3 regions of the Lysobacter sp. 05T417 genome follow, and region 2 is predicted to be linked to each of the others. Evidence: predicted binding sites of a transcription regulator. Region 2 holds the regulator's gene; each other region holds the start of a gene.
The links. The regulator HrcA, encoded in region 2, represses chaperone genes, less so after heat shock. The targets are predictions, from matches to a motif close to TTNGCACTCNNNNNNNNNGAGTGCNAA.
Positions count from the first base shown of each region.

Region 1: the regulator HrcA is predicted to act here: its motif matches at 7,441-7,467, upstream of groES (co-chaperone GroES).
Region 3: the regulator HrcA is predicted to act here: its motif matches at 2,838-2,864, upstream of rpoH (RNA polymerase sigma factor RpoH).

Region 1 covers NZ_JBFTLK010000004.1:328,350-338,108, reverse strand. The annotation lists gene glnE (bifunctional [glutamate--ammonia ligase]-adenylyl-L-tyrosine phosphorylase/[glutamate--ammonia-ligase] adenylyltransferase) at 1-1,404, opposite strand, end outside; gene AC1DER_RS09355 (S8 family peptidase) at 2,349-4,955, opposite strand; gene groL (chaperonin GroEL) at 5,326-6,963, opposite strand; gene groES (co-chaperone GroES) at 7,092-7,379, opposite strand; gene AC1DER_RS09340 (helix-turn-helix transcriptional regulator) at 7,894-8,295, shown strand; gene AC1DER_RS09335 (hypothetical protein) at 8,300-8,779, opposite strand; gene AC1DER_RS09330 (protein-disulfide reductase DsbD) at 9,057-9,759, shown strand, end outside.
Region 2 covers NZ_JBFTLK010000001.1:136,041-145,799, forward strand. The annotation lists gene AC1DER_RS00570 (potassium channel family protein) at 49-483, shown strand; gene recN (DNA repair protein RecN) at 532-2,211, opposite strand; gene hrcA (heat-inducible transcriptional repressor HrcA) at 2,340-3,395, shown strand; gene grpE (nucleotide exchange factor GrpE) at 3,598-4,128, shown strand; gene dnaK (molecular chaperone DnaK) at 4,264-6,174, shown strand; gene dnaJ (molecular chaperone DnaJ) at 6,346-7,470, shown strand; gene dapB (4-hydroxy-tetrahydrodipicolinate reductase) at 7,533-8,252, shown strand; gene carA (glutamine-hydrolyzing carbamoyl-phosphate synthase small subunit) at 8,534-9,658, shown strand; gene AC1DER_RS00610 (hypothetical protein) at 9,655-9,759, shown strand, end outside.
Region 3 covers NZ_JBFTLK010000005.1:203,420-213,178, forward strand. The annotation lists gene ftsE (cell division ATP-binding protein FtsE) at 1-201, shown strand, start outside; gene ftsX (permease-like cell division protein FtsX) at 276-1,190, shown strand; gene AC1DER_RS10550 (response regulator) at 1,202-2,044, shown strand; gene ung (uracil-DNA glycosylase) at 2,041-2,760, shown strand; gene rpoH (RNA polymerase sigma factor RpoH) at 2,875-3,780, shown strand; gene AC1DER_RS10565 (NAD(P)/FAD-dependent oxidoreductase) at 3,847-5,157, opposite strand; gene AC1DER_RS10570 (MFS transporter) at 5,154-6,488, opposite strand; gene tal (transaldolase) at 6,508-7,458, opposite strand; gene AC1DER_RS10580 (NYN domain-containing protein) at 7,611-8,366, shown strand; gene AC1DER_RS10585 (primosomal protein N') at 8,396-9,759, opposite strand, start outside.

The DNA of each region.
Region 1 (9,759 bases), on a different contig from region 2:
GGCCTCGATGAACCCGGCATCGCCAAGCACCGCGCTATCGCCGCCGTCGGGCAGCGCGCGCCAGTAGGCGGTCAGCGCATCGGGCGCGCTGCGGCGACGGCGCGGCGCCAGCAGGGCTTCGAACTCGGCCGTGACGCGGCCGCGCTGGACGTCCAGCGAGTCGCGCAGGGTGTCCCAGTCGGCGTAGGCCAGCGCGGCGGCGATGCGTGCGCGGTCCTCGATTGCCTCCGGCAAGGCGTGCGTCTGCGCATCGCGCAACATCTGCAACCGGTTTTCCAGCTGACGCAGATAGCGATAGGCCTGCGCCAACAGGGCGGCGGCCTCTTCGCTGACCTGTCGCGCCTCGACCAGCGCCTGCAGCGCCGGCAACAGGCGCCGGCCGCGCAGTGCCGGTTCGCGACCGCCGTAGATCAGTTGCAGCGCCTGCACGAGGAATTCGATCTCGCGGATGCCGCCCGGGCCGCGCTTGATGTCGTCGGCCAGTTCCTTGCGCGCGACTTCGGCACTGATCGCCGCTTTCATCGCACGCAGTCCATCGAGTGCGCCGAAGTCGAGGTAGCGGCGGTAGACGAACGGCCGCAGGCTCTCGAGGAAGCGTTCGCCGGCTTCGATGTCGCCGGCCACCGGGCGCGCCTTCTGCCAGGCGTAGCGTTCCCAGTCGCGGCCTTCGCGCTGGAAGTACTGTTCCATGGCGTTGAATGACCACGCCACGCGGCCGGCATTGCCGTACGGCCGCAGGCGCAGGTCGACGCGATGGCAGAAGCCGTCGACGGTGGGTTCGTCGAGCAGCTTGGCCAGTTGCTGGCCAAGGCGGGCGAAATAGTGCTCGGCGTCGAGCGGGCGCGGGCCGTCGCTGCCTGGAGACGATGCGCCGCCGTCGTGTTCGTAGGCATAGACCAGGTCGACGTCGGAACTGAAATTCAGTTCTTCGCCGCCGAGCTTGCCCAGCCCGAACACCACGAGTCGTTGCGCGCGGCCCTCGCTGTCGCGGATCACGCCGTGGCGCTGCGCGAATTCCTCTTCGATCGCGGCCAGGCCCAGTTGCAGGCATTGTTCGGCCAGGCGCGTGCTTGCCGCGAGCGTGGCATCGACGTCGTCGAGGCCGAGGACGTCGCGCCAGATCATTCGCGTCGATTCGGCCGTGCGGTAGCGGCGCAGCAGTGCCGGCCACTGTTCGCGCTGGCCAGCCAGCAGTTCCGGCGGCGGTGCCGGCGGTGCATCGGCATCGACGGACAGTCGCAGTAGCAGGTCTGGCTGCCGCAGCAGGGTCTCCACGGCGAAGTCGCTGGCGCGCGCCAGCGCGGTCAGGCGTGCATCAAGCTCGGGATCGTTGTGCCATGCCTCGGGGGCGGCAGCGCGAAGGCGGGCGAGTGCGCGCGCGACGAAGGGTTCGACATCGGTCATCGCCGAATGATGGCACGCACGTGTGCGGGGTCGGAGTTGGCGTTGGCATTGGCGTTGGCGGACGCCTTGCTGCTGCGGTGCGGTGCGGTGCGGTGCGGTGCGGTGCGGTGCGGTGCGGGGCTGCTGGCTGCGGTGGGGCGCTGTCCGCCGGGCCGGGGATTGCTCCGCCCCTTAATCGGACTTCCTTGTCCGATGCGGGGCGCGGGACATCCATGTCCCGCTGCTGCGCAATCCCCGACCCGGCGGACAGCGCTTCAGCTAGTTATTTCCCGGTCTTCGGTGGCCCTCACCCCAACCCCGTCATTCCCGCGAAGGTGGGAACCCAGCGACGTGGCTCCTCAATGGTTCTAAAACCACCGGATCTTTTCGCGGGCGTCCGGGCCCGAGCTCACCGAGCGGGCGCGCGAATGAGTAGGGCACTGACCCCGCCCTTGATCGCTGCAGCCCGAGTCCCACCCTCGCAGCTGCGTCACGCGGGCAGCGCATGAGCGCCTGCACGTGAAGGCAACAAAACAACTGCAGCTTCGGGAAGGAGGGGGTGGGGTGTATTTCGTGAACGATTAACGGAGCGAAGCGGAGGTTCGCGAAATGCACCCCACCCCCTCCCCACCGACCACGCGACCACGCGACCACATGGCCGCAAAAAGACGCCTCACCAAACAGCGGGCAATAAAAAAGCCCGCCCCGGTCGAACCGGTTGCGGGCCTGCTCCCTCCCCCACGTCGGGATGCGGGGCCGATCGTGAAGGAACCGTTAGGGCCTTGCACGCTGCACTGCAAAAAAGAACTCACGGGTATAGAAAGCCCTGAAAACAGCCGCTTTGAGCCAGCCAGCCCACCTTTTCCTGAATAGGGATTTGTCAGCGCAATTGCATACGAAGGTGCAAAAAACACAGGCCCCGCCTTGCGGCGGGGCCTGCTGGCCATCAGTACCTGAACAGGGGATCAGGGACGGGCGATGGTCACCACCGGCGACTGCCACTGCTCCCAGTGCGCCGGGTTGTTTTCATCACCCAGGGCCTTGAGGACATACAGCCGCAGGATGTAGCTGCCGTTGGGCACGACGATCTGCTTGTTCTTGTTCTTCGTGGTGACGCCATCCCACGAATAGGCGAAGAAGCCGGTCGAAGTCGAATTGCGGCCCAGGAACTCTTCCTTGTACGCGGTGTACCAGAGCTTGCCCGAGCCGGCCTCGTAGACATCAAGCCGCATCTCGCGCGCCTGGTGATCGTGGTGGACCAGGAAGAACGGGATGTCGTCGCCAACCATCGAGTAGGTCGCACCGGCCGGCTGGTTGTTGAAGAACCCACCCGACAGCTTGGCCAGCCACGGGAAGCCATTGACGGTCGGCACCAGCACCTGACGCAGCTGGTAATCGCCGATGTAGCCGGCAAACGGCACACGCAGCGTCGGGCTGCCATCGTTCGGTGTGAACACCAGGTAGCCGCCGTACTGGCCACCCACCGGCTCGGCCGGCGGTGCGATCGTCACCGGGATGGTCACGCTCTGCTTCTTCGTCAGCGTCACCGTCGACGCGTAGAAGGTCACTCCGGCATCGCCTTCGAAGAAGCTCGGCGTGAACGTGTTGGGCCCTGTGGTCAGTGCGTTCTCATACGACAGCGTGTAGGTCACCGTCGTCTTGCCGGTGTTCTTCAGCGTGATCGCCTGCGTGGTCGCACCGCTGGCACCTTCACCCAGCGACAGCTTGCCGGGGTTGATGCGCACTGCTGCCGTCACAGCATCGTCGATGCGCAGCATGCCCGCACCCTGACGGTGCACGTTGTCGAGGTAGCCGGCGGTCGGAGCGAGCGACCAGGCCTTGGGCACGGCGGAGTTCTGCAGGATCCTGGCGACAGCCTGCGGGTTGGTGTCCGGCGCCGACTGCAGCAACAACGCCGCAGCACCGGCCACGTGCGGCGATGCCATCGACGTGCCGCTGATCGATGCGTAGCCGCCACTTTCCAGCGGATAGGTCGACCAGATCGAACCGCCCGGCGCACCGATGTCCGGCTTGAGCTGCAGGTCCGGCGACAGGCCATAGGCGCTGAAGCTGGAAATCAGGCCACCGGCCACGTTCGGGAACGAGTCGGTATCGCCGCTCCAGGTCAGCTGCACCGGTCCACCGGCAACGCGACCATCGAGCAGGTCGCCAAAGGCCTTGGTCGTGCCCACGGTCGGGATGTTCACCGACGGTACGCCGGCCACGGTCGGGTTCAACGGTGCGGCGGAGACGTTGTCGTAGATCACGACCGCAGCGGCGCCTGCGTTCTGCGCATTGATGGCCTTGATGTAGAACGTGCAGCCACCGCGACGGATCAGCACTGCCTGGCCGGTAAGGCTGCCGGCGGGAAGCGCGAGGCAAGCCGCATCGACGCTGGCCGCGGTGCCGACGCGACCCAGCGGCAGACTGCCGGACACCGGTGCATTCGGCGAACCGGTGGCCGGGTTGAAACCGACCTTCAGGTTGTCAGGCGATGCGGTGAAGTAACGCTGGCGCGCCGAGATGTTGTCGAACGAGGCCACACTGATGACCTTGTCGCCGGTGCTCGGGGCACCCGTGGAATACATGCCGGTGGCGCCGCTGTTGCCGGCGGAGGCAACGACCACGATGCCCTTGTTGACCAGTCGCGATGCCGCCTTCGCGGTCGGGTAGTCCGGCCACTGGTAGGTCGAGCCGATGCTCATGTTGAGCACGTCCATGCCATCGTGGTCCGCGCGTTCCATGGCCGCGATCATGATGTCGGCGGTGGTCGAGCCTTCGCAGCCGAAGACGCGATAGGCGCCGAACTTCACCTTCGGCGCAACGCCCTTCACCGCGCCGTTGGCACCGATGATGCCCGACACGTGCGTGCCATGGCCGTTGCAGTCGTCGGGGTTGCTGTCCGGCGTTGCGACCGGGTTGTAGGTCGGCGAATCCGGATCGGCGTTGAACGCGTCGCCGACAAAGTCCCAACCCTTGATCACGCGCGGGGTCGGGAACGGCGTGCTGTGGTTGGTGCCATTGCCACCCAGGTCGGGATGGTCGATGTCGATGCCGGTATCCATCACCGCCACGCGGATGCCGCGGCCGTCGAGGCCGAGCTCGTTCTGGGCGATGTCGGCGCCGGTCATCGTCAGCGCGGTGATCAGGTCCGGATGCGGGTTGGTTTCCGGATCGGGCATCTGCATGACCTCGACCGGATAGATCGCCTTGACGCCGGGCAGGCGCGCGACCGTGCTCAGCTGGCTGCGCGTGACCGTCAGCGACAGACCGTTGAACAGATCGTCGTAGGCGAAGTTCTCGCGGTACCTCACGCCCGCGGCGCGCGCGCCGTCGCGGAAGGCTTTCTTCTCTGCATCCAGCGATGCCGCCGAGCCGCCGTCTGCCTTGGGTGAAGCGCTGAGTTCCACGAACCAGCGTTGCGGGCTTTCATCCTTGGGCGGTCCGGCCTCGGGCTGAGCGGGGGGATCGTCGGGAAATACCTGTTTCAGCGCCGTCGACACCGGCGCGGCGAGGGCGGCCATGCAGGCGCTGGCAATCGCCGTAACTACAAGTACGGTTGGCTTCTTCACTGCGAATCCCCTTCTTCAAAGTAGGTGATGACGCAAAATGGAACAGCCCCCTGTGGTGCCATTGTTGCCTGAAATTGGCAGTCTCCGCGCGCGGCAATGCAACAAGAAAACGCACCTGCCCCGGTGCAGCAACATGACTGCGCCGGTCTTCACAATGGCTTCACGCCGTGCCCGGGGCTCGAGCGATAGCGCAAGGAGTCAAACGCGCAAGCAGTGGTGCGTCGGCCAGTGAATGGGCGCATCTGGGTGGCATGGAAATTGCCATCCAAAAGCGAATAGCGGAATTGCGGTAGCGCACAAAAAAAGCCCCGCATCGCTGCGGGGCTTTTCGTGTTGCTTTGGTATCGCTACATCAGCGCTGGAGGCTGGATCAGAAGTCCATGCCGCCCATGCCGCCCATGCCGCCGCCCGGCATCGCCGGCTCGTCCTTCTTCGGCAGCTCGGCGACCATGGCTTCAGTCGTGATCATCAGGCCGGCGATGGACGCTGCGTTCTGCAGCGCGGTGCGGGTGACCTTGGTCGGGTCCAGGATGCCCAGCTCGATCATGTCGCCGAACTCGCCGTTGGCGGCGTTGTAGCCGAAGCTGCCCTTGCCCTCGGCGACCTTGTTGACGATGACCGACGGCTCTTCACCGGCGTTGGTGACGATCTCGCGCAGCGGCGCTTCCATCGCGCGCAGGGCGATCTGGATGCCGTGGTTCTGGTCTTCGTTGGCACCCTTGAGGTTGGCGATCGCAGCCTTGGCGCGCAGCAGTGCAACGCCGCCGCCCGGGACGATGCCCTCTTCAACGGCAGCACGCGTGGCGTGCAGGGCGTCTTCGACGCGTGCCTTCTTTTCCTTCATCTCGATCTCGGTCGAAGCGCCGACCTTGATCACCGCAACGCCGCCGGCCAGCTTGGCCACGCGCTCCTGCAGCTTCTCGCGGTCGTAGTCGGAAGAGGTCTCCTCGATCTGCGCCTTGATCTGCTTGATGCGCGACTGGATGCCGTCGGCTTCGCCGGCGCCGTCGATGATGGTGGTGTTCTCCTTGGAGACCTGCACCTTCTTCGCGCGGCCCAGATCCTTGATCGTGGCCTTCTCGAGCTGCAGGCCGACTTCCTCGGAGATCACGGTGCCGCCGGTGAGGACGGCCATGTCTTCCAGCATCGCCTTGCGACGGTCGCCGAAGCCCGGCGCCTTGACGGCGCAGACCTTGACGATGCCGCGGATGGTGTTGACCACCAGGGTCGCCAGCGCTTCGCCTTCGACTTCCTCGGCGACGATCAGCAGCGGCTTGCCGGCCTTGGCCACGCCCTCGAGGACGGGCAGCAGGTCGCGCACGTTGGAGATCTTCTTGTCGTACAGCAGGATGAACGGATCATCCAGTTCGGCCTGCATCGACTGCTGGTTGTTGATGAAGTACGGCGACAGGTAGCCGCGGTCGAACTGCATGCCCTCGACGACGTCGAGCTCGTTCTCCAGGCCCGAACCGTCTTCAACGGTGATCACGCCTTCCTTGCCAACCTTGTCCATCGCCTGGGCGATCAGGTCGCCGATGTTGGCGTCGGAGTTGGCCGAGATCGTACCGACCTGGGCGATTTCCTTGTTGGTCGAGGACGGCTTGGAGATCTTCTTGAGCTCGTCGACAGCAGCGACGACGGCCTTGTCGATACCGCGCTTGAGGTCCATCGGGTTCATGCCGGCAGCGACGGCCTTCATGCCTTCGCGGATCAGCGCCTGGGCGAGGACGGTGGCGGTGGTGGTGCCGTCACCGGCGTTGTCGGAGGTCTTGGAAGCGACTTCCTTCACCATCTGCGCGCCCATGTTCTCGAACTTGTCGGCAAGCTCGATTTCCTTGGCGACGGAGACGCCGTCCTTGGTGATGGTCGGGGCGCCGAAGCTCTTCTCGAGCACGACGTTGCGACCCTTCGGGCCGAGCGTGGCCTTGACGGCATTGGCGAGCACATTGACGCCGCGCAGCATCTTGACGCGCGCGTCCTCACCGAAACGAATTTCCTTGGCAGCCATTTTCTATTACCTCAAAAGCGGGAATTGGGAATTGGGAATTGGGAACGAAAGGTTCGCGACGGGAATGGGGTGGGAGGGGGAAGTGCGCGATGCGCTACGTTCCCGTTTCCCGATTCCCGCAGTGGCTCTCAGGCGAGCACCGCGAAGATGTCGTCTTCCTTGACCACCAGGTATTCGGTGCCGTCGAGCTTCACTTCGGTGCCGCTGTACTTGCCGAACAGGACCTTGTCGCCAACCTTCACCGAGGTCGGGCGGACGGTGCCGTTGTCGAGGACCTTGCCGGCGCCGACGGCGACGACTTCACCCTTGATCGGCTTCTCGGTGGCCGAGTCCGGAATCACGATGCCGCCAGCGGACATCTTTTCTTCTTCCATGCGCTTGATGACCACGCGGTCGTAGAGCGGCTTGATATTCATCGCGACAAATCTCCGAGGGATGTACGTAAGTTGTTGAACGAACGGGAAAAGTGATCGAATTTTAGCAGTCGACCCTGATGAGTGCCAATGTCAGGGACGAAGAAACCCGGCGAACCGGGACAGCGGGGGAGATTGGGTCCGCGCGGAGGGCTTTCAAGGGGCTCATGCGTTTGAGGCCCGAGCCTGGGGTGGGACCCGGCCACAAAAGGAAAGAGCGCGGCCCCGAAGGGACGCGCTCTTTCTGGTACGGAGGTGGCTGTCCTGTGCTCGTCGCGTCCTGCGCACGGCCCCGAACCGACGCCTTGTCACTACCAACGCCCTTGTCGGCAGGGCTCAATACTCTGCGCTTCGGCACAGTTCGGCCAGCGTCGGTGTGTTGAATTCTGGTAGCGTGACGTTCCGGAAAAGCTTGAAATCGTTGGTCTCCGCTGCAGGTATTGACGCACTGCGCTACCCATTGGACACAGCAATGGGTGAATTTTGTTCACTACGTGAATAACGGTAGCAATCCGACATGACTCCGCAACAGCGCATTCGACTCGCCCGCCGTCATTGCGGGCTTTCGCAGGCCGCCCTGGGGGCCGCCGTGGGCGTGCAGCGCAGCGCGGTGGGGCACTGGGAGGCGGCGCGGGGCAAGTACCCGAGCGTGGCCCACCTCCGCGAGATCGCGCTGGTCACCGGCGTGCAGTTCGAGTGGCTGGCTACCGGGCGCGGAACCATGGGGCTGTCGGCAGATACCGCCCTGGATTCGGTCGCCGCTGCCGACGCGCTGCTGGTCGATGATCCGCTCGAGCTGCGGTTGCTGGCGGCCTTCCGCGAAGCACCAACCCGCTCGAAGGCGCCACTGGTGGAGGTGGTCGAACAACTGGCGCAGTTGCGAACCGGGCGCGGTCGCGGGCGGGCACCGGCGCCGTAGCGGCTCAGCCGCCGCCGAGCCGTTTCACCACAGCCGGCGGCAGCGCCGAGCAGTCGCCGGCCGGTTCGAACGGGGCGGTTGCGGCGGCGCCGTCGATCGCCAGTTGCAGGCGCCTGGGCAGCGGCGGCGCACTGATCGTGGCTGCCCAGACCGCGCGGATGGTCCCCTGCATGGGCGGCTCGGCCAGCGGGTTGCCGCTGGCATCGACGTACAGCAGCTGGCCCGGCGCCGAGGCGACGCCTTCGGCGCTGGCTGCGTCCAGCAGGCTCATCGTCTCCGGCTCGCTCCAGCAAGTCATCGCGTTTTCGCAGCTGAGGTCGGCCAGCACCCGCGGCGCCGCGGCATCGACCAGCTGGCAGGCCGCATGCACGCGGATGCCGTAGGCCGGCTGGGCTGCAGCCATGACCGGGGCGGCACAGGCGAGCGCGAACAACAACGCGACCGGGACGGTCGGCAGCAGGCGTGGGCAGTGGCGATGGGACATCGAACCTCCTCCGGCGCGGCCGGACGGGTGCCGGCGCCGGCAGCCTACGGCATCCACCGGCGCATTGGGCAACACAGGCCGTTGCACCGGGTCATTCGCCCACCCCGGAGGCGGCAGCTACACTTGCGCCCCTCATGACCCTGCCCCCCGCATCGCCCGTACGGCTGGTCCTCAGCACCTGCGCCGACCCGCTATGAACTGCCCGAGGCGGTCGCGGTCGAAGCCGTTGGCGGCCTTGCCCCCTACCTGCAGTGGGTGGCCGAACAGACCCGTGAACATGACTGAATCGATTCGACTGCGACCACGACTGCGCGCCGCGCTGCTGAAGACCTTCCTGGTCGCCTCCGCGCTGACGACGGCGCCGGCATTTGCCGCGATCAACCCCGACGACCTGCTGCCGGTCGACGAGGCCTTCGCGCTGCGCGCCGAAGCACCCAGCGCCGACCGCATCGAGATCCGCTGGCATATCGCCGACGGTTACTACCTCTACAAGCACCGCATCGCCGTGCAGGCCGACGCGGCCTTTGCCGCGCAGCCGTTGCAGCTGCCGCCTGGCAAAGCCCATCAGGACGAGTTCTTCGGGCGCGTGGAGACCTACCGGCAGGCGCTCACGGCGGTGCTCCCAGGCACCGCGGGCACGGGCGGCGCCAGACCTGGCCAGGTCACGCTGAAGATCCGCTACCAGGGCTGCGCGGACGTCGGCATCTGCTATCCGCCGCAGACGCGCAACCTGACCGTGACACTGCCAACGGCCAACGCCGCCGCTTCCGGCGAACCCGTCGTCGCCTTCGGTCCGGCGCGCGGTGGCGCCGCGCTTGGCGGTGGCCTGGTGGCTGGCAGCGGCGCTGCCGATGCGCTGCCGCTGCCGCCGGAACAGGCATTCGGTTTCGAGGCGATCGCCGGCGACGGCAACACCCTGCTGCTGCGCTTCACGCCGGCGCGGGGCTATTACCTGTATCGCGACAAGACCACGCTGCGTC
Region 2 (9,759 bases):
CCGCCGCCTCCAATCGCGGAGGGGCGGCCAACCACAAGGAAGAACGCCATGCTTAACCAGTTGCTCTGGGCGCTGCTGCTGACCGCGATAACCGTGGTCATGCACAGCGGTTACAGCGCCATCACGATCAGGCAGCTCGCCAAGGCGCAACGTCCGCGCGAAGGCCGTTACCTGCATTTCTTCCTGGTCCGGGTGGTGATCGAGCTGATGCTGCTGCACAGCGCCGAGACCATAGTCTGGGCGTTTTTCTACGAGTGGAAGAACGCCGACTGGGACTGGAACACGTCGCTGTATTTCTCGATCGTCAGCTACGCCACGCTCGGCTATGGCGACGTCCTGCTGCCGCCGGAATGGCGTGTGGTAGGCGCGCTGCAGAGCCTGGTCGGCGTGCTGCTCGCGGGCTGGTCGGTGGCACTGCTGGTGGCGGTGCTGCAGACGACGCTGCGCAAGAAGGCGGCCGAGAGCAATATTCCTCTCGAATAGGATCGCTGCAGGCGCGAACATCTTCGCGCCTGGAGGAAGTATCCGGAGTCAGACGTCGGCCAGCAGCCGCTTGGCTGCAGCGCGCGCTTCGCGCGTGAGTTCGACGCCGCCGAGCATCCGCGCCAGTTCTTCCTCACGCTGTTTGGCATTGAGCAGCTGCACCGCGCTCTGGGTGACGCCCTCGCTGGCGGCCTTGCTCACGCGGTAATGGGCATGGCCCTGCGCCGCGACCTGCGGCAGGTGGGTCACGCACAGCACCTGACGGCTGGCGCCCAGCGCGCGCAACTTCTGTCCGACGATCTCGGCCACGGCGCCGCCGATGCCGGTGTCGACTTCGTCGAAGACCATCGTCGGCACCGTATCCAGTCCGAGCGCGGCGACTTCGATGGCCAGCGAGATGCGCGACAGTTCGCCGCCGGAGGCGACCTTGCGCAGGGCCCGCGCCGGTTGCCCCGGGTTGGCCGCGACCAGGAACTCGACGCGCTCGCCGCCCTGCGGATCGGGGCGGTCGGTCTCGATCGGCTCGATCTGGACGTCGAAGCGGCCGCCGCCCATGCCCAGTTCGGAAATCAGGGCGGTGGTGCTGGCAGAAAGGTTCGCTGCCGCTTCGCGGCGCATCCGGCCAAGGGCGTCGGCGGCCTGGCGCCAGTCGCGACGCGCGGTCTCGATCTCGCTGTCGAGGCGGGCCAGGCGCACGCCGGCACCTTGCAGGGATTCCAGTTCGGCGGCGATCGCATCGCGCTGGGTCGCCAGCTGCTCGGGCGGAACCCGGTGCTTGCGCGCCAGTTCGTGGATGCGGGTCAGGCGCTGTTCGATCGCTTCCAGGGCGGAGGGATCGAGGTCGAGGTCGCTGCGGATGCGGTCGAGCAGGGCCAGGGCCTCGTCGACCTGGATCGCGGCGGCGTCGAGCATGCCGTCGACATCGCCCAGCCGGGGCTCGTGTTCGAGCACGCGCTGCAGGTCGCTGCGCACCTGCTGCAGGCTGCGCGACAGCGATGGGCCTTCGTCGCCGCCGAGGCGGGCGAAGGCGCCTTCGCAGGCCGAAATCAGGTCGGCGGCGTGGGACTGGCGGCGGTGGTCGTCCTGCAGGCGGGCGATGGCGTCGGCCTCGAGGTCCTCGCGGTCGAGCTCGCCATGCTGGTGTTCCAGCCAGCCGATGCGGTCGGACACGTCGCCCTTGGCCGACAGTTCGTCGCGCTCGGTCAGCAATGCGCTCCAGCGCGCCGCGGCAGTGCCGACAGCCGCCAGTTCGGCCTGGGTGCGGCCGAAGGCGTCGAGCAGCGCCAGCTGGCTGGGGCGCGACAGCAGCGCCTGGTGTTCGTGCTGGCCATGGATCTCGACCAGCAGCGCGGACAGCTCGCTGAGCTGGCCCAGGGTGACCGGGCGGCCATTGACCCAGGCGCGCGAGCCGCCGTCGGCGCGGATCACGCGGCGGATCTGGCAGGGGGCGTCCTGGGAGGCATCGTCTTCGTCGAGCTCGTTGTCGCGCAGCCAGGCGCGCGCCAGCGGGACGTCGTCGAGGCTGAAGCCGGCGACCAGTTCGGCGCGATCGGCGCCATGGCGGACCACGCCGCTGTCGGCGCGCAGGCCCGAGATCAGGCCCAGCGCATCGACCAGCAACGATTTGCCGGCGCCGGTCTCGCCGGAGATGACGGTCAGGCCGGGGCCGAAGCCGAGCTCGGCTTCGTTGACCACGGCGAACTGCTTGAGGGAGAGATGGACGAGCATGGAGCGCGATTGTGCCTCGTGTCGGTTGCGGCGTGATAGCGGGGCGGCGTCTCGCAGGTTCAGATCGGCGGCGCCGGTCGCGAAAACCCTTGCACCTGCCCGGGCTGCGCCCTATCAATAGCGACGCCATGAACCGCAAATCTGCCGATCCCAGCCTCGACCCGCGTGCACGGCAGCTGTTGCGCACCCTGATTGGCCGCTACATCCACAGCGGCGAACCGATCGGCTCGCAGACCCTGGCCCGCCATGCCGGCCTGGACGTCAGCGCGGCGACCATCCGCAACATCCTTTCCGACCTGGAAGACGCCGGCCTGCTGAGCGCGCCGCACAGCTCGGCCGGGCGCATCCCGACCGCGCAGGGCTACCGCCTGTTCGTCGACTCGCTGCTGCAGGTGCGGCCGCTGCCCGACAGCGACCTGGCCCGCCTTCGCGGCGAGCTGCCGGCCGGTTCCGGCACCCAGGCGCTGCTGGGCAGTGCCTCGGAGCTGTTGTCGGCGATGACCCACTTCGTCGGCGTGGTCAGCGTGCCCCGGCGCGAGCAGTTCGCCTTCCGCCGGATCGACTTCGTCCCGCTCGACGGCGCCCGCGTGCTGGCGATCCTGGTTTTCGCCGACAACGAAGTGCAGAACCGCATCGTCCAGACCCGCCGCCCGTTCGACGCCGGCGAACTCGAGCGCGTCGCCAACTACCTGAACGCCCATTTTGCCGGGCGCACCGTGGCCGACATCCGCGCCACCCTGGTGCGCGAGCTGCGCAGCGCCCAGACCGAGATGCAGACGCTGTTGACGCAGTCGGTGGAGCTGGCCGAGCAGGCCCTGGCCCCGGGTGGCGACGACATGGTCCTGTCCGGGCAGACGCGCCTGATGGGCGTGCAGGAGCTGGCCGACCTCGACCGCCTGCGCGACCTGTTTGATGCCTTCGCCCGCAAGCGCGAGATCCTGCAACTGCTCGAGCGCACCGTGCAGGCGCCGGGCGTGCGCATCTTCATCGGCGAAGAAACCGGCCTGGCGCCGCTGGAGGGGATGTCGCTGGTGACCGCTCCCTACGTTGCCGCCGGTGGCAGTGGCCAGGTACTGGGCGTGCTCGGGGTGATCGGGCCGAGCCGGATGGCCTACGACCGGGTGATCCCGGTGGTGCAGGCCGCCGCCGACGCACTGGGCGCGGCGATCCATTCCGAGTCCTGAGGTCCCGTCCCCGGCAGGTCGGTGAGGGCAGGGCCCACGGCTCCGGCCCCGGACCGTCCCTGACGCCCCCGGGCGCGGCCTGGCCGCTGCCAATGGAACAGTTCGTCTTGAAACCTCGCGGGGCGGCCCCATTGCTGCCCTGTCGCGCATGAGCGCGGATTTCCGAATGTTTGGCGCCCCTGGCGCAGGGATGGAGCACCGCATGACCCACATCGACCCGATTGAAACCCCCGACAACGACACCCCGGACCTGGCCGGCGGCACCGCCGACGGCGCCTCGCTGGCCGCCCAGCTTGAGGCCGTCCGTGCCGAACTGGCGCAGGTGCGCGAAGAGTCGCTGCGCGAACGCGCCGAACTCGACAACCAGCGCAAGCGCATGGCCCGCGACATCGACATGGCGCGCAAGTTCGCCAACGAGCGCGTGCTCGGCGACCTGCTGCCGGTGATCGACAGCCTCGAAGCCGGCCTCACCATCCAGGCCGACACCGCCCAGCACCTGCGCGAAGGCATGGAGCTGACCCTGCGCCAGCTGCTCAAGGTCGTCACCGACAACGGTCTGGTCGCGATCGATCCGGCCGGCAAGAGCTTCAACCCGGAGCAGCACCAGGCGATGAGCATGGTCGAGAGCGCCGGGCATGCACCGGGCGACGTGGTCCAGGTCTACCAGAAGGGCTGGCTGCTCAATGAGCGCCTGCTGCGCCCGGCGCTGGTGGTGGTGGCCAAGCACGACTGAACGAGCGGGGCAGGCAGGCGCCATGCGGCCACTGGTCGCTTGAAGAGCCCGCCGCCGGCCCCCAGATAACGCACATCGGCGCCACTACAGATTCGGCGCCACTCAATTTCAAGCATTAGCGAGGGAGCTACACACATGGGCAAGATCATCGGTATCGATCTGGGCACGACCAATTCGTGCGTCGCGATCATGGAAGGCGGCAAGGCCAAGGTCATCGAGAACGCGGAAGGCGATCGCACCACGCCTTCGATCGTGGCCTTCACCAAGGACGGCGAAGTCCTGGTCGGCGCCTCGGCCAAGCGCCAGGCCGTCACCAACCCGAAGAACACCTTTTTCGCGGTCAAGCGCCTGATCGGCCGCAAGTTCACCGACGCCGAAGTCCAGAAGGACCTCGACCTGGTGCCGTACGCCATCGTCGCGCACGAGAACGGCGACGCGTGGGTGTCCACCGCCGACGGCAACAAGATGGCGCCGCAGCAGATCTCCGCTGAAGTGCTGGCGAAGATGAAGAAGACCGCCGAAGCCTACCTGGGCGAGACGGTCACCGAAGCGGTGATCACCGTGCCGGCCTACTTCAACGACAGCCAGCGTCAGGCGACCAAGGACGCCGGCAAGATCGCCGGCCTCGACGTCAAGCGCATCATCAACGAGCCGACCGCGGCCGCGCTGGCCTATGGCATGGACAAGAAGGGCGGCGACCGCAAGATCGCGGTCTACGACCTGGGCGGCGGCACCTTCGACGTGTCGATCATCGAGATCGCGTCCGTCGACGGCGAGATGCAGGTCGAGGTGCTGGCCACCAATGGCGACACCTTCCTGGGTGGCGAGGACTTCGACAAGCGCGTCATCGACTACCTCGTGGAGGAGTTCCAGAAGGACCAGGGCATCGACCTTCGCAAGGACCCGCTGGCCCTGCAGCGCCTGAAGGACGCGGCCGAGCGCGCCAAGATCGAGCTGTCGAGCGCGCAGCAGACCGAGGTCAACCTGCCGTACGTCACCGCTGACGCCTCGGGCCCCAAGCACCTCAACATCAAGCTGACCCGCGCCAAGCTCGAAGCTCTGGTCGAAGACCTGGTCAAGCGCACCATCGAGCCGTGCCGCATCGCCCTGAACGACGCCGGCCTGCGTGCCAGCGAGATCAGCGAAGTGATCCTGGTCGGCGGCCAGACCCGCATGCCCAAGGTGCAGCAGGCCGTGGCCGAGTTCTTCGGCAAGGAACCGCGCAAGGACGTCAACCCCGACGAGGCCGTGGCAGTGGGCGCCGCGATCCAGGGCGGCGTGCTGGCCGGCGACGTCAAGGACGTGCTGCTGCTCGACGTTACCCCGCTGTCGCTGGGCATCGAAACCCTGGGCGGCGTGTTCACCAAGATCATCGAGAAGAACACCACCATCCCGACCAAGGCCTCGCAGACCTTCAGCACCGCCGAGGACAACCAGTCCGCGGTGACCGTGCACGTGCTGCAGGGTGAGCGCGAGCAGGCTCGCTACAACAAGTCGCTGGCCCGCTTCGACCTGACCGGCATCGAAGCCGCGCCGCGCGGCATGCCGCAGGTGGAGGTGTCGTTCGACATCGACGCCAACGGCATCCTGCACGTGTCGGCCAAGGACAAGAAGACCAACAAGGAACAGAAGGTCGAGATCAAGGCGGGCTCCGGCCTGTCCGAGGACGAGATCGCCAAGATGGTCGCCGACGCGGAAGCCAACCGCGAGGAAGACCAGAAGTTCCACGAGCTGGTGCAGGCCCGCAACCACGCCGACGCGCTGATCCACAGCGCCCGCAGCGCGATCAAGGACAATGGCGACAAGGTCGCCGGCGACGTGATCGGCCGCACCGAAGGCGCGATTGCCGAGCTGGAGACGGCGATGAAGGGCGACGACAAGGGCCAGATCGAGGCCAAGTCGAAGGCGCTGGAGGAAGCGGCGCAATCGCTGTTCGCCGCCGCTGCCGCATCGTCGCAGCCGGGCCAGGAAGGCGGTGGTGGCGCGCCGAAGTCCGATGACGTCGTGGACGCCGAGTTCACTGAAGTCAAGGACGACAAGAAGTAAGGCGGAACTCGTCACTGGAACGGGGAGCCGGAGTGAGGACAGCGCAGCCAACGGCAGTGCTTCCGCAACCGGTTCCCCTTTCTCGTGTCGCGCCCACTGCATTCCAGGGGCCGCGCGGTCCTTCGCTTTGACGATTTCCCCTTTTACTGAGTTTCCGAGTCATTCCCGGCAATGAGCAAGCGCGATTACTACGAAGTCCTGGGCGTGGCCCGTGACGCCAGCGACGAAGACCTGAAGAAGGCTTACCGCCGCTGCGCGATGAAGCACCACCCGGACCGCAATCCGGGCGACGCTGCCGCCGAGGCGACGTTCAAGGAATGCAAGGAGGCCTATGAGGTCCTGGCCGACGGCAATCGCCGCCGCGCCTACGACCAGCATGGCCACGCTGCGTTCGAGCACGGCATGGGCGGAGGTGGCGGCGGGGCCGGCTACGCCGACATGGGCGATATCTTCGGCGACATCTTCGGCAACATTTTCGGTGGCGGCGCTGCCCGCGGACCGCGTCGCGGCGCCGACATCGGCTACGTGATGGAGCTGTCGCTGGAAGAGGCGGTCGGCGGCATCGAGAAGCAGATCGAGATCCCGACGCTCGACGAATGCGACACCTGTGACGGCACCGGATCGGCCGACGGCAACCTGGAGACCTGCTCGACCTGCCAGGGTCGCGGCCAGGTGCGTTTCCAGCGCGGCATCTTCTCGATGCAGCAGGCCTGCCCGCATTGCGGCGGCCGCGGAAAGACCATCGCCAACCCGTGTGGCGACTGCAACGGCCAGGGGCGCTTGGAGCGCACCAAGACCCTGCAGGTCAAGATTCCGGCGGGCGTCGACAATGGCGACCGCATCCGCCTCAACGGCGAGGGCGAGGCCGGCCCGGCCGGCTCGCCCCCGGGCGACCTGTATGTCGACGTGCGCGTGCGCGAGCACGAGATCTTCCAGCGCGACGGCGACGACCTGCATTGCGAAGTGCCGGTGCGCATTTCGCAGGCGGCGCTCGGCGACACCATCCGCGTGCCCACGCTCGATGGTGAAGTCGAACTGCGCATTCCGGCCGAGAGCCAGACCGGCAAGCTGTTCCGCCTGCGCGACAAGGGCGTGCAGTCGGTGCGCAGCCGCGCGCCGGGCGACCTGTACTGCCGCATCGTGGTGGAGACGCCGGTCAACCTGACCCCTGAGCAGCGCGAGCTGCTGGAGAAGTTCGAAGCGACGTTCGTCGGGGAGGGAGCCCGTCGACATTCGCCGCGCGCCTCCACCTTTCTGGACGGGGTGAAGGGCTTCTGGGACCGGATGACGTCCTGAGCAATCGTGTTTGCCCATCGCGCGGCCTTGTCGCGCGATGAATGCGCGTTTAGCCTGCGCGCATGAATGAATCGATCCCACCGGTCCGTGTGCTGATCCACGGAGTGAGCGGCCGCATGGGCCAGGCCCTGCTGCGGCTGGCCGGCGAGCGCGACGACATCGCCGTGGTCGCCGCGGTATCGCGCTCACAGCCTTCCCAGCGCGTCGTCGAAGGCGTGCCGCACTTCGCCGCGACCGAGCTGTCGGGCGTGCCGCCGTTCGATGTCGCGATCGATTTCAGCCTGCCGCAGGGCTTCGACGCGATCCTCGAGTTGTGCAGCCATCGCGGAGCTGCGCTGGTGTCCGGCACGACCGGGCTCGAAGAGGGTCAGCGCCAGGCGCTCGGCGTGGCGTCGCAACGCATCGCGCTGTTGTGGGCGGCGAACTTCAGCCTCGGCGTGGCCGTGCTGAGCGAACTGGTCGAACGGGCTGCCGCGGCACTGCCGGGCTGGGACTGCGACATCGTGGAATCGCACCACGTGCACAAGAAGGATGCGCCGTCCGGGACTGCCTTGGCCCTGGGCGCCAGCGCCGAGTACGGTGGGGCGCAGCCGCGCTACGCCTCGCTGCGGGCCGGCGACATCGTGGGTGAGCACCTGGTGCAATTCGCCACCGCCGGCGAGCGCATCGAGCTGGTGCACCGGGCCACCAACCGCGACATCTTCGCCCGCGGAGCACTGCACGCTGCCGCCAAGCTCGCCGCGAAGGCGCCTGGCCAGTACCGCCTGCGCGATTTGCTCTGAACCGCCATTGACGCCCGACCGGGGCCGCCGGACGGGCTGAAGCCCCGATTGGTGGCCTCGCGCCACCATCGCAGGCCTGAAGAATCCCTGGCCGCCATTCATTCAAGACTGGCGCCCGGGGCCGCGTGCCGCTAGAATTCCCGCTCGCCTGAACCCCTTCCGTCGGACCGGTCCCGCACCGCGTCCGCGCTTTGCTGCAGGCCGGTGTTTGCCAACTCTGGCTGCCGGCATCTGCGCAGCGGTGGGGGTGTCAGCACCCCCCGGCAGCCAAGGCGATCCCCGTGACCCAACCCGCAATCCTCGCACTCGAAGACGGCACCATCTTCGAGGGCGTTTCCGTAGGCGCGCCCGGCCTTTCAGTCGGCGAAGTCGTGTTCAACACGGCCATCACCGGCTACCAGGAAATCCTCACCGATCCGTCGTATGCACGGCAGATGGTGACGCTGACGTATCCGCACATCGGCAACACCGGTTGCACCGACCAGGACGACGAGGCCGCGCAGGCCTGGGCTGCCGGCCTGATCGTGCGCGATGTGCCGCGCCGCCCGAGCAACTGGCGCAGCCAGGTGTCGCTGCCGGAGTGGCTGGCCAAGCGCGGCATCGTCGCCATCGCCGACATCGACACGCGCAAGCTGACCCGCATCCTGCGCGAGAAGGGTGCGCAGAACGGCGCGCTGATGGCAGGGGAGATCAACGCCGAGAAGGCACTCGAAGCCGCGCGCAAGTTCCCCGGCCTCAAGGGCATGGACCTGGCCAAGGAAGTGACCACGGCCAAGCGCTACGAGTGGACCGACGGCCAGCTCGACCTGGACCGCAACGAGTTCGTCAAGGCGCCGCCGCGCTTCCACGTCGTGGCCTACGACTACGGCGTCAAGCACAACATCCTGCGCATGCTTGCCGAGCGCGGCTGCCGCCTGACCGTGGTGCCGGCGCAGACGCACGCCGCCGAAGTGCTGGCGCTCAAGCCCGACGGCGTGTTCCTGTCCAACGGCCCCGGCGATCCGGAGCCGTGCGACTACGCGATCAAGGCGATCGGCGAGTTCATCAAGGTAAAGATCCCGACCTTCGGCATCTGCCTGGGCCACCAGCTGCTGGCGTTGGCCAGCGGCGCGAAGACCATGAAGATGGGCACCGGCCACCACGGCGCCAACCATCCGGTCCAGGACCTCGACAGCGGCCGGGTGATGATCACCTCGCAGAACCACGGCTTTGCGGTCGATGAGCCCACGCTGCCGGCGAACGTGCGCGTGACCCATCGCTCGCTGTTCGACGGCACCAACCAGGGCATCGCCCTGACCGATGCGCCGGCCTTCAGTTTCCAGGGCCACCCCGAGGCCAGCCCCGGTCCGCACGACGTCGCGCCGCTGTTCGATCGCTTCGTGGCGATGATGGAGCAGGCCAAGTGACCCACGCGCTGCGCCGCGTGGCTGCGGTCGCACTGGTGCTGTTGCCCGTTGTGGCAGTGGCGGCGGTGCCGACCGATGGCCAGGTGGCGCGGGTCCAGCAG
Region 3 (9,759 bases), on a different contig from region 2:
GCCGACGAACCCACCGGCAATCTCGACCCCACCTTGTCGGCGGAGATCATGGCGCTGTTCGAGTCGCTGCCCGAGCGCGGCACCAGCGTGCTGGTCGCCAGCCACGACCTGGCGCTGGTCAAACGCATGAAGAAGCGCGTGCTCGTGCTCAACCAGGGCCGCCTGGTCGATGACATCTCGCCCGAGGACCTGGCCCAGTGAGCGCCACGTCGCCGGACGCGGCCAAGCCGCAGCCCGCAGCCGCCAAGCCGCGCCCACAGGCGCCGCGTTCGCGCCTGGGTACCTGGTTCGACCATCATCTCTACAGCCTCGTCGCCAGCCTCGGCCGGATGTTCCACAAGCCCTGGGCGACCGCACTCACCATTGGCGTGATGGCGGTGGCGATCACTCTGCCGCTGGGCCTGTGGGCGGCGCTGGGCAACATCGAACGCTTCACCGGCTCGGTGCAGCAGGCGCGCCAGATCAGCCTGTTCCTCAAGCCCTCGGTTGCGCTCGACCGCGCCCGTGCGCTCGCCGACGAGCTGCGCGGTCGCGCCGATGTCGCCGCGCTCGAACTGCGCACGCCCGAGCAGGGCATGCAGGAACTGCGTGAGCGCAGCGGCCTGGGCGACGCGATATCCGCGGTCACGTCCGATGAAGGCGAGGGCAATCCGTTGCCGAGCGTGCTGATCGTCAGCCCGAAGGGCGACGAGGCCCAACTAGCCGCATCGCTGGAGAACCTGCCCGAAGTCGACGTCGTCCAGCACGATGCCGGCTGGCGCCAGCGCCTGGACAGCTGGCTGCGTTTCGGCGTGCGCCTGGCCTGGGTGCTGGGCATGCTGCTGGGCCTGGGCGCGCTGCTGGTGGTCGGCAACACCGTGCGCCTGGACATCCAGTCGCGACGCGAGGAAATCGCCGTGCTGCAACAACTCGGCGCCACCGACGGTTTCATCCGTCGCCCGTTCCTCTATCTCGGCCTGAGCTACGGTCTGGTTGCGGGCCTGATCGCGCTGGCCCTGCTCACCGCGGCCGACCTGGCGCTGCGCGTGCCGCTGGCCGACCTCGCCCGCAGCTACGGCAGCGGCTTCGCGCTGCAGGGTTTCGACCTGGCGCATGCGGGTGCGATTGTTTTCGGGTCCGGCCTGCTCGGCTGGATCGGCGCCGGTTTCGTTACCGGTCATTACCTGCGCCAGACCCGGCCCATTTCGTAAGTGATCCAGGCATGAGTTCCCACGACCTTCGACACCTCGCCAGCACCGCGCCGCGGATCATGGTCGTGGACGGTTCCAAGCTGGTGCGCAAGCTGATCGGCGACGTGCTCACGCGCGAACTCGCCGACGCGGTGGTCGTGCCGTGCGCGGGCATCGCCGAAGCACAGGCGGCGCTGGCCGAAGGCCCGGTCGATCTGGTCACCACATCGCTGTCGCTGCCCGACGGCGACGGCATCGCCCTGGCGCGCGCCGTGCGCGAGTCGGCCGGTCAGGCCTACGTGCCGATCATCGTCGTCTCCGGCGACGCGCAGTCGCACCTGGAATCGCGCAGCTTCACCGAAGACGTCACCGACTACTTCGACAAGGGCCTGGGCCACAGCGCACTGGCGGCCTTCATCCGCGGCTACGTGCAACCTCAGCCGATCCCGGGTGCGCGCGTGCTTTACGTCGAGGACAGCAAGGTCGTCGCCCTGGCGACCAAGCGCATGCTCGAACGCGCCGGCCTGAGCGTGCTGCACTTCATCGGTGTCGAAGAAGCGCTGGAGTTCCTCGAGACCCGTCGCGGCCAGGACGACATCGGCGCCGACCTGGTGCTGACCGACGTCTATCTGAAAGGCGCGCTCAGCGGCAACGACCTGCTCGAACGCCTGCGCCACGACTTCGGCCACGGCAAGCGCCGCCTGCCGGTGCTGGTGATGACCGGCGACGCCAATGCCCACAACCAGAGCGCGCTGCTGCGCGCCGGCGCCAACGACCTGGTGCTCAAGCCGATTGAAGAGCGCCTGCTGATCACCAAGACGCTGTTCCAGCTGCGCCTGTCGCGGCTGCCGGAGCAGGCGGCACTGGACGCATGAACGACGGCGGTGACCGCTCCGCCCGCGTCAGCCTCGAACCGTCCTGGAAGGAGCGGGTAGGCGACTACCTGCAACGTCCCGACATGCAGGCGCTGTCGAGCTACCTGCGTGAGCGCAAGGCCGCCGGCGTCAACGTCTATCCGCCGGGCCCCACCATCTTCGCCGCCTTCGACGCAACGCCGTTCGATGCGGTCAAGGTCGTCGTCCTCGGCCAGGACCCGTACCACGGCCACGGCCAGGCCCACGGTCTGTGCTTCTCGGTGCAGCCCGGCGTCGCCGTCCCGCCTTCGCTGCTCAACATCTTCAAGGAGATCGAGCGCGACCTCGGCATCGCCCGACCCGACCACGGCTGCCTGTTGCCCTGGGCGCAGCGCGGCGTGCTGCTGCTCAACGCGGTGCTGTCGGTGGAGGAAGGCAATGCCGGCGCCCACCAGGGCAAGGGCTGGGAGGGGTTCACCGACCACGTCGTCGAGACCCTCAACCGCGAGCGCGAGGGCCTGGTGTTCCTGCTCTGGGGCAGTTACGCCCAGGCCAAGGGCAAGGTCATCGATTCGCGCCGGCACCGGGTGCTCAAGGCGCCGCATCCCTCGCCGTTGTCGGCGCACCGCGGGTTCCTGGGCTGCGGGCACTTTTCGGCCGCCAACGAGTACCTGCAGCGGCGTGGCCAGGCCGGAATCGACTGGTCCCTGCCGCCCCGGTCCCAGCTGGCACTCTGACCCCGCCTGCGGCGCGATCCCGAACCTGAACGGTTCCATTGTTGCACTGCTGCAACAGTGCGGAACTTCCAGGGCCTTTAGCAGTCCTACAACCCGACTGCTAAGATGCCTGCCATGACCACGACGAGCTTTTCCAACAGCGGCCTTCCCAACAGCGGCCTGTCTACTGCCCTGGTCGCCAACAACATCCCCGTGCCGAGCGCGCTCGGCTCGCTGGACGCCTACGTCAACGCGGTGCACCGCATCCCGGTGCTGACCGTCGAGGACGAACAGGCGCTGGCCCGCCGTTTCCGCGAAGGCGAAGACCTCGACGCCGCCCGTGAGCTGGTGCACTCGCACCTGCGCTTCGTCGTGCACGTCGCCCGTGGCTACAACGGCTACGGCCTGCAGATCGGCGACCTGATCCAGGAAGGCAACATCGGCCTGATGAAGGCCGTGAAGCGTTTCGACCCCGATCAGGGCGTGCGCCTGGTGTCGTTCGCCGTGCATTGGATCCGTGCCGAGATGCACGAGTTCATCCTCAAGAACTGGCGCATCGTCAAGGTCGCCACGACCAAGGCGCAGCGCAAGCTGTTCTTCAACCTGCGCAAGTCCAAGACCCGCCTGGGCTGGATGAACGCCGAAGAAGTCCGTGCCGTCGCGCGTGATCTCAACGTCTCCGAGCGCGAAGTGCTGGAGATGGAATCGCGTCTGTCGGGCCGTGATATCGGCTTCGACGCGCCGGATGACGACGACGATGGCGCACCGCCGTCGCCGGTGGCCTACCTGCGCGCCGATGGCGAGGATCCCTCGCAGACCTACGAGCGCGAAGACGAGGAAGACGGTCACCTGGCGCTGCTGCGCGAAGGCCTGTCGGAACTGGATGCGCGCTCGCGCGACATCATCAAGCGCCGCTGGCTCGACGACGAAAGCAAGATCACGCTGCAGGAGCTGGCCGACGAGTACGGCGTCAGCGCCGAACGCATCCGCCAGATCGAAGCCAACGCGCTCAAGAAGATGCGCGCGCTGTTCGCGGCGTAAGCGTCAGCGGCATGCAATGCAGAACGGCCCGGGAAACCGGGCCGTTTTCGTTTGCACTGAGCACCGTCATCCCCGCGAAGGCGGGGATCCATGGACGTTGCTCTGACTCACGGGGCCCGCCGCCTTGTCCTGCCCCAGGATGATCCGCGCGTGCCGCTGGTAGCTCCAGTACGCCCACGCCCAGTTGATCAGCACGATGATCCGGTTGCGGAAGCCGATCAGGAAGAACACGTGCGCCGCCAGCCAGAACCACCACGCCAGCAACCCTGACAGCTTGAAGCCATGCAGGTCGACGACCGCGGCCATGCGCCCGATCGTCGCGAGGTTGCCGAAATCGCGATAGCGGAACGCCGGTGCCGGCTTGCCCGAGAGCCGCGCGCGGATCGCCGCGGCGACGTGCGCACCCATCTGCTTCGCCGCCGGGGCCACGCCGGGCACCGGCTTGCCGTCCTGCACCACGCTGGCCAGGTCGCCGGCGACGAAGATCTCCGGATGGCCCGGCACGCTCAGGTCGGCCGCAACCGGCACGCGCCCGGCACGATCGCGCTCCACGCCAAGCAACGCCCCCAACGGGGATGCCGCAACGCCTGCGGCCCACAACACCGTGCGTGCGGGAACGAACTGCTCGCCCAATGTGTATCCACGCGCATCGATGCGGCTGACCGGCGTACCCGTCACCACCTCGACGCCGAGCTTCTCCAGCTGGCGCCGCGCCTTGTCGGACAGCGACTCGGGAAACGACGCCAGCACGCGTGGCCCGGCTTCCACCAGCCGGACGCGCGCATGCGAAGGATCGATGTTGCGGAACTCGCGCTTGAGCGTGTGCCGCGCGATCTCCGCCAGCGTGCCGGCCAGTTCGACACCGGTCGGGCCGCCGCCGACGACGGCGAAGCTCAGCCACGCCGAACGCTCCTCCGGGTCGTCGCACGCCTCTGCGCGCTCGAACGCCAGCAGCAGTCGCCGACGAATCGCCAGCGCGTCATCCAGCGTCTTCAGCCCCGGCGCATCCTTGCTCCATTCGTCGTGGCCGAAGTAGGCATGGGTGGCGCCGCTGGCCAGCAGCAGGCAGTCGTAGTCCAGTCGTTCGCCATCGGCAAGCCTCACCGTACGCACCTGCGTATCGATGCCGGTGACCTCGCCCAGGCGCACCTCGACATTGCGCTGGTTGCGCAGGATGTGGCGCAGCGGCGCGGCGATGTCGGGCGAGGACAGGCCGGCGGTGGCGACCTGGTAGAGCAGGGGCTGGAACAGATGATGGTTGCGGCGGTCGATCAGGGTGATGTCGACGTCGTCGCCCGCCAACGCACGCGTGGTCCACAGGCCACCGAAGCCGCCACCGACGACGACAACGCGGGGGCGTGCAGGAATCGAACTCATGCTTTGGCTGCTCCATGTTGCGCATCCACGTCGTCGTGGTCGCGATCAATGCGCGAGTGATGCTTGGTATCGCGCATGAACACATACACCAGCAGCGACACCGCCACGCAGGCCGTCACGTACCAGTAGAAGTACGACTCATGGCCGATCTGCTTGAACCACAGCGCAAGGTACTCGGCGGTGCCGCCGAACAGCGACACCGTCAGCGCATACGGCAGTCCGACCCCGAGCGCGCGAATGTGCGCGGGGAACAACTCGGCTTTCACCACCGCATTGATCGAGGTGTAGCCGCTGACGATGACCAGCCCGGTCATGACCCAGGCGAACGCGCTCCACACGCTGCCTGCGCCGGCGATGCCGCTGAGGATCGTATACGTGCACAGCGTGCCGAGCACGCCGAACGCGATCAGGATCGGACGCCGGCCGATGCGGTCCGACAGGGCGCCGACCAGCGGCTGCAGCAGCATGAACACCAGCAGCGATGCCGCCGACACCAGCGTCGCATCGGCCTTGCTGAAGCCGCCGGTGTTGACCAGGAACTTCTGCGGATACGTGGTGAAGGTATAGAACGAGAGCGTCCCGCCCATCGTCAGGCCGACGACAGTCAGCACCTCACGCGGATGCTGCAGCAATACGCGCAGGCTGCCACGCTGCTTGTGATCCTGGCTTCTGGCGATGGCAAACGATTCGGTTTCCTGCATGCCGCGGCGCAGGTACAGCGCAGTCACCGCGCACAGCGCACCGACCACGAATGGGATCCGCCAGCCCCAGTCCTGCAGCTGCTCCTCGGTCAAGAGCAGGCGCTGCAGCAACACCAGCAATCCTAGCGCCAGCAGCTGCCCCATCACCAGCGTTACGTACTGGAAGCTCGACCAGAATCCGCGCCGACGCGCATCGGCCATCTCGCTGAGATAGGTCGCCGATGTGCCGTACTCGCCGCCAACGCTCAGGCCCTGCAGCAACCGCGCGAACACCAGCAGCGCCGGCGCGGCGATGCCGATGCGCTCATGGCCCGGCGCCACCGCGATCAGCAGCGAGCCGGCGCACATCAGCAGCACCGACAGCATCAGCGCCGCCTTGCGGCCGTGGCGGTCGGCATACAGCCCCATCAGCCAGCCGCCGACGGGACGCATCAGGAAGCCGACCGCGAACACCGCCGCGGTGTCGAGCAACTGCGCGGTGGTGTCGCCCTTGGGGAAGAAATGCGGCGCGAAGTAGATGGCGAACGCGGAGTAGGCGTACCAGTCGTACCACTCCACCAGGTTGCCGACCGAACCGCTGAAGATGCTGCGCAGGCGGTGGGCGGGAGTCATCCGGGTCGTCGCATCCATGCGCACAGTTTGCCCGAACTCAGCCCAGTCGCTGCGCCAGCAAGGCCTCGAGCTTGCGCTGGTCGGCTGCGAAGCGGCGGATGCCGTCGGCCAGCTTGTCGTTGGCCATCGCGTCCTCGTTGTGCTGCCAGCGGAACGCGGCTTCGTCGAGTGCCGCCGGTGCCGGAGCACGGTCGCCGGTGTCGTTGAGCGCGCGCGGCACGCCGCCTTCGCTGGCGGCCAGTTCGGCCAGCAGCTCCGGCGAGATCGTCAGGCGATCGCAGCCGGCCAGCGCCAGCACCTGCCCGGTGTTGCGGAAGCTCGCGCCCATCACCACGGTGTTGAAGCCGTGGCGCTTGTAGTGGTGCCAGATGCGGGTGACCGACTGCACGCCCGGGTCGTCCTGCGGCGTGGCCGGCTTCTCCGCGCCGTTGGCCAGGTGCCAGTCGAGGATGCGACCGACGAAGGGCGAGATCAGGAACACGCCGGCCTCGGCGCAGGCGACGGCCTGGGCGAACGAGAACAGCAGCGTGAGGTTGCAGTTGATGCCTTCGCGCTCGAGCTGTTCGGCGGCGCGGATGCCTTCCCAGGTCGACGCGGTCTTGATCAGCAGCCGCTCGCGACCGATGCCGGCCTTCTCGTACAGCGCGACCAGCTTGCGTGCCTTGGCCAGCGTGGCTTCGGTGTCGAAGCTCAGGCGGGCGTCGACTTCGGTCGAGACGCGGCCCGGGATCAACTTGAGGATCTCGGTGCCGATGGTGACTGCCAGCACGTCGGAGGCATCGGCGATGCGCTCGGCCAGGTCGGAACCGCGCGCCTGCGCCAAGGCTGCATCGATCAGCGGCGAATAGGCCGGGATGGAGGCAGCCTTGAGCAGCAGCGACGGGTTGGTGGTGGCGTCGAGCGGATGGAAGCGGGCGATCGCTTCGATGTCGCCGGTATCAGCGACGACGGCGGACAGGCTGCGCAGTTGTTCGAGCTGGCTGGTCACGATCTGGGGGGTCCTGGCGTCGATGGGTCGAGTGTCGGGGGCATTGTCCCCGATTAAATCATGGTAGCGCTAACATTCACCGCACGGTCCAACGTAATGCCGTCGCCTCCGCCCTGGGTTAGGCTCGGCGCGACCCCGCCTGGAAGCGTGTCATGGCCGAACCGCAACGCCGAATCGCCCTGCTGGTCGACGCCGACAACGCCCCGGCCGCCAAGATCGACGTGATCCTGGCCGAGGTCGCGCGCCACGGCGTCGCCAATGTCCGCCGCGCCTACGGCAACTGGAAAAGCCCGCACCTCAAGAGCTGGGAAGCGACGCTGCACGAATACGCGATCCGCCCGATCCAGCAGTTCGCCTACAGCAGCGGCAAGAACGCATCGGACATGGCGATGGTGATCGACGCCATGGACCTGCTGTACGCGCGCAACCTGGACGGCTTCGCGATCGTCTCCAGCGATGCCGACTTCACCCCGCTGGTGATGCGGCTGCTGACCGACGGGGTGAAGGTCTATGGCTTTGGCGAGAAGAAGACGCCGCTGCCGTTCGTCAATGCGTGCTCCAAGTTCACCTACCTCGAAGCCCTCGTCGAGCCCAGCACCGAAGCCACGGCGGTGGCGACAAAGCCGCGCACGGCCAAGGAACTTCGCGACGACACCCGCCTGCTGCAGATGCTGCGCAGCGCGGTCGAGTCGGCCAGTGGCGACGACGGCTGGGCGCACCTGGGCCAGGTGGGCCACCAGATCAGCAACCAGGCCTCGTTCGATTCGCGCAACTACGGGTTCCGCAAACTCAGCGACCTGATCGAAGCGACCGGCCTGTTCGACGTCAACCGCGAGAACCAGATCCTGTGGATCCGGCCCAAGCAGCGGGCGAAATCGAAGGCGGCGGAGAAAGGCGCCGGCGCATAGGCGGCACTCAAGCCGCGCTCAAGTAGCGGTCAATAGAGATCGACCGGGTCGACGTCGAGCGACCAGCGCACTTTGCGCGCGTCGGGCAGGGCATGGATCGCCGGCATCGCGGCATCGAGCGCCATGTGCAGCGTGCGACGGTCCTGCGCCGACAGCAGCAGCTGCGCGCGCTGGTAGCCGGCGCGGCGTGGCATCGGCGCCGGCAGCGGGCCGTGCAGGTCGAGTGCGGCGCCGGTGTCGTGCAATGCCGCGCGCGCGGAACGCAGGAAGTTCTCGCAGGCCTCGGTGTGCCTGGCTTCGGCGCGAATCATCGCCATGTGCGCGAACGGCGGGAAACCCGCGGCCTCGCGCTGCGCCAGTTCTTCCTCGGCGAAGGCGGCGTAACCACCGGTCAGCAGTGTCGCCAGCAGCGGATGGCCGGGATGGTGCGTCTGCAGCAGCACTTCACCGCGTCGCTCGGCGCGACCGGCGCGACCGGCGACCTGGATCAGCAACTGCGCCAGTTTCTCCGGTGCGCGGAAGTCGGCCGAGAACAGGCCTTCGTCGATGCCGACCACGGCCACCAGGGTCAGCTGCGGCAGGTCGTGGCCCTTGGCCAGCATCTGCGTGCCGACGAGGATGCCGCGCCGGGTGCCGAAGCGCGCCAGGTGCTGTTCCAGTGCATCGCGATGCTGGGTGGTGCCGCGATCGATGCGCAACACCGGGACATCCGGGAAGCGGGCGGCGAGGGCTTCCTCGATGCGTTCGGTGCCTGCGCCCTGCGCCTGCAGCGCCAGCCCGCCGCAATCCGGGCAGGCATTGGGCACGGGCCGGCGCGCACCGCAGTGATGGCATTGCAGGCGACGACCTCCTGCATGGACCGTCATCGGCGTGCCTGTCGTCTCGGTGCTGCAACGCTGGCATTGCGCGCTCCAGCCACAGTCATGGCACAGCAGCACCGGCGCATAGCCGCGGCGGTTCTTGAACACCAGCACCTGGCCGTCGGCGTCGAGCGCGCGGCCGATCGTGTCGAGCAGTTCCTGCGACAGGCCCGCTTCGAGCGGGCGCTTGCGCACGTCGCACACGCGCACCGTCGGCGGCTGTGCATCGCCGGCGCGCTCGCGCAGGCGCAGGTGGGTGTAGCGGCCGAGCTGGGCGTTGCGCAGCGTCTCCAGCGACGGCGTCGCGCTGCCGAGCAATACCGGGATGCCCAGTGTCTTGCCGCGCACCAGGGCAAAGTCGCGGGCGTGGTAACGAATGCCGTCGAGCTGCTTGAAGCTGCCGTCGTGTTCTTCGTCGATCACGATCAGGCCGGCCTCGGGCATGGGCAGGAACACCGCCGAGCGCGTGCCCACCACCACCCGCGCCTCGCCACGGGCGAACGCCGCCCAGGTGCGGGCGCGCTCGCCGTCGC